DNA from 2 places in the Streptomyces sp. HSS9-12 genome. Region 2 is predicted to be linked to the other one. Evidence: riboswitches for the same ligand, from Rfam matches in the RefSeq annotation. Region 2 holds a riboswitch; the other holds the start of a gene.
What was found. A riboswitch is a leader RNA that binds a small molecule or an ion and turns the genes downstream of it on or off. The one in region 2 is predicted to bind glycine.
Positions count from the first base shown of each region.

Region 1: linked by a shared signal. The riboswitch ahead of gcvT (glycine cleavage system aminomethyltransferase GcvT) and the one ahead of gcvP (aminomethyl-transferring glycine dehydrogenase) in region 2 are both predicted to bind glycine.

Region 1 covers NZ_JBUEGC010000037.1:411-3,813, forward strand. The annotation lists gene gcvH (glycine cleavage system protein GcvH) at 1-64, opposite strand, end outside; gene gcvT (glycine cleavage system aminomethyltransferase GcvT) at 169-1,299, opposite strand; glycine riboswitch at 1,350-1,462, opposite strand; glycine riboswitch at 1,463-1,573, opposite strand; gene ACY34J_RS19705 (AAA family ATPase) at 1,856-2,518, shown strand; gene ACY34J_RS19710 (hypothetical protein) at 2,557-3,403, opposite strand, start outside.
Region 2 covers NZ_JBUEGC010000083.1:9,300-12,702, forward strand. The annotation lists gene ACY34J_RS27955 (MerR family transcriptional regulator) at 1-9, shown strand, start outside; gene ACY34J_RS27960 (DNA polymerase IV) at 84-1,529, shown strand; gene ACY34J_RS27965 (PRC-barrel domain-containing protein) at 1,448-1,822, opposite strand; glycine riboswitch at 1,938-2,035, shown strand; gene gcvP (aminomethyl-transferring glycine dehydrogenase) at 2,227-3,403, shown strand, end outside.

The sequences.
Region 1 (3,403 bases), on a different contig from region 2:
CCTCCTCGGCGGGCGAGATCCACTCGTGCTCCTTGCTGTAGCGCAGCTGCTGGGGGTTGCTCATGACCTGAATTCTCCTGGATGCAAGGGACTGCTCGTGAATGGGGTCTTGACAGGTAAGACGGTTCGGTGTGAGAGGCGCCACGTGGCGGAGCCGCGGACCGGCGCTCAGCGCTGCCGCTTGTAGAAGGGGAGAGCGACGACCTCGTACGGCTCGTGGCTGCCGCGGATGTCCACGGTGATGCCTTCCGTACCCGGCTCGGCGTGGGCGGCGTCGACATACGCGATGGCGAGCGGCTTGCCGAGGGTGGGGGACGGGGCACCGGAGGTGACCTCGCCGATGACCGTGCCGGAGCCGTTCTCCACGACCGGGTAGCCCGCCCGCGGTACCCGGCGGCCGGTGGCGACCAGCCCCACCAGCTTGCGCGGCGGGGCCTCCTCGGCCTGCTTGGCCGCGGCTTCCAGGGCCTCCCGGCCGACGAAGCGGCCGCCGTTCGTCGTCTTGTCGAACTTCACGACCCGGCCGAGGCCCGCGTCGAAGGGGGTGAGCGCGGTGGTCAGCTCGTGCCCGTACAGCGGCATGCCCGCCTCCAGGCGCAGGGTGTCCCGGCAGGACAGACCGCAGGGGACCAGGCCGGCGTCCTTGCCCGCCTCGGTCAGCGCCTGCCACAGCGCTTCAGCGTCGCCCGGGGCGACGAACAGCTCGAAGCCGTCCTCGCCGGTGTAGCCGGTCCGGGCGATGAGTGCGGAGACGCCGGCGACGGTGCCGGGCAGGCCCGCGTAGTACTTCAGCCCGTCCAGATCGGCGTCGGTGACCGACTTCAAGATCCCCGGTGCTTCGGGCCCCTGGACGGCGATCAGTGCGTAGTTGTCGCGGTCGTCCCGGACGGCCGCGTCGAAGCCGCCCTGCCGCCGCTTGATGGCGTCCAGCACCACCTGGGCGTTGGAGGCGTTGGCCACCACCATGAAGTCCTGCTCGGCGAGGCGGTAGACGATCAGGTCGTCGAGGATGCCGCCGGACTCCTCGCAGATCATGGTGTAGCGGGCGCGGCCGACGGCGAGTGCGGAGAGGTTGCCGACCAGTGCGTAGTCGAGCAGCTCACCGGCCTGTGGGCCGGTCACGGTGATCTCGCCCATGTGCGAGAGGTCGAAGAGTCCGGCGCGGGTGCGGACGGCGAGGTGCTCGTCGCGCTCGCTGCCGTAGCGCAGCGGCATGTCCCAGCCCGCGAAGTCGGTCATGGTCGCACCGAGCGCGCGATGGACCGCATCGAGTGCTGTGCGGCGTGGAGCGTCGGTCATGAGGGTCAGGCTCCCGTGGGGTCGATGGCGAGGCGCTGTCGGAAAACACAGCCTCCCCATCTGTCATCGGAACCTGAGAGGTTCGCCACGACCCCGCACGTGAGTGGGTCACGGCTTGCACCTTGGGTGGGACCGCACGTAGCGGCCCGCTTTTCAGATCTGCCTCGCCCGCGCAGTACTGGGGCCTGAGAGATTCAAGGGAGGACTTGCTCCTTCGGCGCCCCGGGCGGCCGACACAGCTGCCGGTCTCCGAGGACTCTCCCGCGCGGGTTTATACGGCCGGTATGGAGTTGGCGGGCTCATCATTGCACGGCCGGGCGGGTATGGGCAGGCCGGTGGCGAGGTATTGAGGTTTACGGCATTACCTTTTCTTGACAGTCTGCTCGGAGGGCCCACGGCGACCTTATGAACGGGGAGGACGATCACGGTGCACTGGCATAGTGCGTGCGCGACGACCGCTGAGGTCGTCGCGCACGGGGGCATTGCCCCAGGTACCTCCCACAGATACGAGCTGTTCCCAGGGGATGCCCCCACCCGGACGAAGTCCGCAGGAGCGATGCCGGCACCGCCGCAGCCGCACGCTTTCACGCCCGGTCGATTCCAGTCCGCGCTCGACCTGCGGGGACCGGACTCCGGGGAGACATCCGCCGACCGTGAGCAGCCCGTACGGCAGCTGCACTACCCGGCCGGTGACGTGGTCGTCGTCTCAGGGCTGCCGGGCAGCGGCAAGAGCACGCTGATGAAGCGGACCGTCGCAGGACGCGACGCCCGCGGCGCCGCCGTACACCGGATCGACTCCCAGGACACCCGGGACCGCTGGGAGCGCCGACTGCCTGCCGCGCTGCCGTACGGGATCTACCGGCCCCTGGTGCGGATCGCGCACTATGCGGGGCTGCGCCGGGCCCTGCGCTCCGGTCGCAGCATCGTCGTACACGACTGCGGCTCGCACGCCTGGGTACGGCGCTGGCTGGCCCGCGACGCGCGGCGCCGCGGGCGCGCGGTGCACCTGGTGCTGCTGGATGTGCCGCCGCGGACGGCCCTGGCCGGTCAGGCCTCCCGTGGGCGCGGGGTCTCCGACTACGCCTTCGGGCGGCACCGCGGTGCGGTGCGACGGCTGGTGGCCGACGTGGAGGGCGGGCGGCTGCCGGATGGCTGCGCATCCGCCGTACTGCTGGACCGCCCGGCTGCCGACGCTTTGCAGGGCATCGGCTTCCGGTAGGCCCCCGCACCGCCCTCCGTGTCAGTCGGCCCAGCTGGTCAGGAGTTCTGCGGCAGCATCAGGGGCGCCGGCAGGGTGGAGGCCTCCTGCATGTTGTCGTCCAGCGGCGGCAGATCCTTGAGCACATCGCCGATGGCGGCGGTGAGGAGGTCCTGGAGGGCTGCCGTGATGGCCTGCACGTCGCCGGAGGAGAGGGCCTCGCGCAGCGCGTCGATCTCTTCGTCGAGATCCTCGGCAGGAACGTCCTCGGAGGTGGATGTGGAGGGGGTGCTCTCGGCGGAGCTGGGTGCGGTGCTGGGGGCCGCGGTGTTCTCGGGCAGGCTCGGTGGGGTGCTGGGGGAGTCGGCGTTTTCAGGCAGGCTGGGTGCGGTGTTGGGGGTGGTGGTGTTCTCGGGGGAGCTGGGTGCGGTGTTGGGGGTGGCGGTGTTCTCGGGGGAGCTGGGTGCGGTGCTGGGGGAGTCGGCGCTTTCAGGCAGGCTGGGTGCGGTGCCGGTGGTGGCGGTCTCGGGCACACTCGGCGCGGTGCTGGGGGATGCGGCGTTCTCAGACAAGCTGGGTCCGGTGCTCGGTGGGGTGTTGTTCTCGGGCAGGCTGGGTCCGGTGCTGGGGGATGCGGCGTTCTCAGCGGCGCTGGTTTCGGCGTTCTCAGCGGCGCTGGTTTCGTTGGCTTCGACGCTGGTCTCAGCGTTGGTGGAGGGCAGGGCCGCGGCGTCCCCGCTGCCGTGCTGATCCTGCTGGGCAGCCTTCGCCCCGGCCAGGGCGGCGGCCTTGAGCAACAGCCCGAGGCTGAGACTTGATGCGTTTGCGAGGTTCGTCCGGTCCGGCTGGACGGCTGTGGAGGTGCTGGACTCGCGGTCGGGCTGCGCAGCGGCGCCCTGTGTCAGC
Region 2 (3,403 bases):
GCGGTCTGACGCCCGCGGCGCTCCAGTGGATCCTTACCTCCGCCCCAGGGCGAATGTCAGTGCGGTGCGGCAGCATCGGACCTGTGAGAGGCGCGCCGACGATCCTGCATCTGGACATGGATGCGTTCTACGCCGCCGTGGAACAGGCGGCGAAACCCAGTCTGCGCCGCAAGCCGGTCATCGTCGGCGGACTGGGCCCGCGGGGCGTGGTCGCCACGGCGTCGTACGAGGCCCGCGTCTTCGGGGTTCACTCGGCCATGGCGATGGCGCAGGCCCGGCGGCTGTGCCCCAACGCCGCTTTCCTCACCCCACGCTTCACGCTCTACCGCCAGGTCAGCGACCAGGTCATGGAACTTCTGCACGCTCTGTCCCCGCTCGTGGAGCCGCTGAGCCTGGACGAGGCGTTCGTCGATCTGGAGGCGGGCGGGGCAGTGACCACGCCGGCCGGGGCCCGCGAGGTGGGGGAGCGGCTGCGTCACGACATCCGGGCCACCACCGGGCTCACCGGATCGGTCGGGCTGGCCGGCTCCAAGATGCTGGCCAAGATCGCATCCGAGCAGGCCAAGCCCGACGGGCTGGTCCTTATCCCGCCGGGCACCGAGCGTGAGCTTCTCGCCCCCCTGCCGGTCCGTACCCTGCCCGGCGTCGGACCGGCGACGGCCGAGCATCTGCGCAGGGCCGGCATCACGACCGTCGGGGAGATGGCGGAGGCCGGAGAGGACGAACTGGTCCGGCTGCTGGGCAAGGCCCATGGCGCCTCGCTGTACACCATGGCGTGCGGCCAGGACGACCGGCCGGTGGTCGCCGACCGGGACGCCAAATCCGTCTCCGTGGAGGACACCTTCGACGTCGACCTGCACGACAGGGCGAGGGTGCGGACGGAGGTTGAGCGGCTGGCCGACCGCTGCGTCCAGCGGCTGCGCTCCGCCGGCCGCTCAGGGCGCACGGTCGTGCTGAAGGTACGGCGCTTCGACTTCTCCACGCTGACGCGCTCCGAGACGCTGCGCGGGCCCACCGACGACCCCACCGTGATCCGGGAGGCCGCGGGGCGGCTGCTGGAGTCCGTGGACACCACGGGCGGCGTACGGCTGCTGGGCGTAGGTGTGAGCGGTCTTGCCGACTTCACCCAGGAAGACCTGTTCGCGCAGGCGGCGAGCGAGCGGGCGGAGGCGGAGGCGCAAGCGGAAGCGGCGCCGCCGGCGGGCGGCGGGCCGCACACCGCAGTTGAGGCGGGGGAGCGGCAGGCGGAGGCTGAGCCCGTCGTCCGCCGATGGCTGCCGGGGCTGGACGTACGCCATACGGAGTACGGCCCGGGTTGGGTGCAGGGAAGCGGCCTCGGCAGGGTCACCGTGCGCTTCGAGGAGCCGGGGTCGGAGCCCGGCCGGGTGCGCACCTTCGCCGTTGACGACCCGGCACTGGAGCCCGCCGATCCGTTGCCGCTGGTGCCTCAGGTGTCCTCGCCGGCGATCTTGCCGAAGTCCTGGTCCTCGGGCGGCTCCTCGCGCGATCCGGAGACGTCCAGCCCGTAGTGGTGGTAGAGCTGCAGCTCCTGTTCGGGGGACAGATGGCGGCCCACGCCGAAGTCCGGGGCGTCCTTGATGAGGGAGCGGCGATACGGAACGCGCAGCGTGTCGTCGATGACCTCGCTGGGCTCCAGCGGCACGAAGGCGTCCCGCCCGAAGAAGCCGGTGCGCACCGCCGCCCATTCCGGCCGGCCGGTCGCGTCGTCCAGGTAGACCTCGTCCACCGTGCCGATCTTCGCGCCGTCGATGTCGTACGCCTTGCGGCCGATCAGGCTCCGCGGATCGATATCGGTCTGCACGGTCCCTCCAACAGGTCGCAAATCCTCTGTGAGAACTACGAAAAGGCACAACACGCAGCTCGGCCACTTGAGCGATCAGGGGAGAGGGCCCGCTGGTAGGCTGGCAAGCGGCTGTAGACCCCGTGCGGGAGAGTCCTCCGACAGCGAAGCCGGGGGCGCCGAAGGAGCAAATCCTCCCCGGAATCTCTCAGGCACCCGTACCGCACGGACGAGGTCACTCTGGAAAGCAGGGCGGGCGTCGGACGGGCAACATGCCGGACGGACCCCTCCTCACCGACGGTGAAAGCCGGAACGCCTCGGCGGCCCGGTGAAGCTCTCAGGTTGAGATGACAGAGGGGGAGGCCGTCCGGGTACCCGCGCCAGGGTGCCCCTCGCAGGTCGCGTCGACCAGGAGGCCTCTGCAGATGACCGCCAATCGCATTCCACTCTCCGGTCTGGAGCGTGGCACCCCCTTCGAGCAACGCCACATCGGGCCCGACACCGAGGCCCAGGCGAAGATGCTCGCTCAGGTGGGCTACGGCTCGCTCGACGAGCTCACCGCTGCCGCCGTGCCGGACATCATCAAGAGCACCGAAGCGCTGGGCCTGCCCGGCGCGCGCAGCGAGGCGGACGTACTCGCCGAGCTGCGACAGCTCGCAGACCGCAACCAGGTGCTGGCCCCGATGATCGGGCTCGGCTACCACGGCACCTTCACCCCGCCGGTAATTCTCCGCAACATCATGGAGAACCCGGCCTGGTACACGGCATACACCCCGTACCAGCCGGAGATCTCGCAGGGCCGCCTCGAGGCGCTGCTCAACTTCCAGACCATGGTCGCCGACCTCACCGGCCTGCCCACCTCGGGCGCCTCGCTTCTCGACGAGGGCACCGCCGCCGCCGAGGCCATGGCCCTGTCCCGCCGAGTCGGCAAGGTCAAAAACGGTGTCTTCCTCATCGACGCCGACTGCCTCCCGCAGACCATCGCCGTCATCCAGACCCGGGCGGAGCCGACCGGCGTTGAGGTGGTCGTCGCCGATCTGTCCGACGGCATCCCGGCCGAGGCCGCCGAGCGCGGGGTCTCCGGTGTCCTGCTGCAGTACCCCGGAGCCTCCGGCCAGGTCCGCGACCTGCGGCCGGTCATCGAGCAGGCGCACGGGCTGGGCGCGGTCGTCACCGTCGCCGCCGACCTGCTGGCCCTGACCCTGCTGACCTCCCCCGGGGAACTGGGCGCGGACATCGCGGTCGGCACCACCCAGCGCTTCGGCGTGCCGATGGGCTTCGGCGGCCCGCACGCCGGCTACATGGCCGTACGGGACACCTACGCGCGCAACCTGCCCGGGCGGCTGGTCGGCGTCTCCGTGGACGCGGACGGCAACAAGGCCTACCGCCTGGCCCTGCAGACCCGCGAGCAGCACATCCGCCGGGAGAAGGCCACCAGCAACATCTGCACCGCTCAGGTGCTGCTCGCCGTGATGGCCGGCATGTACGCCGTCTACCACGGCCCGGAGGGCCTCAAGACCATCGCCCAGCGCACCCACCGCTACGCCACGATCCTCGCCGAGGGGCTGCGGGCCGGTGGCGTCGAGGTCGTCCACGAGACGT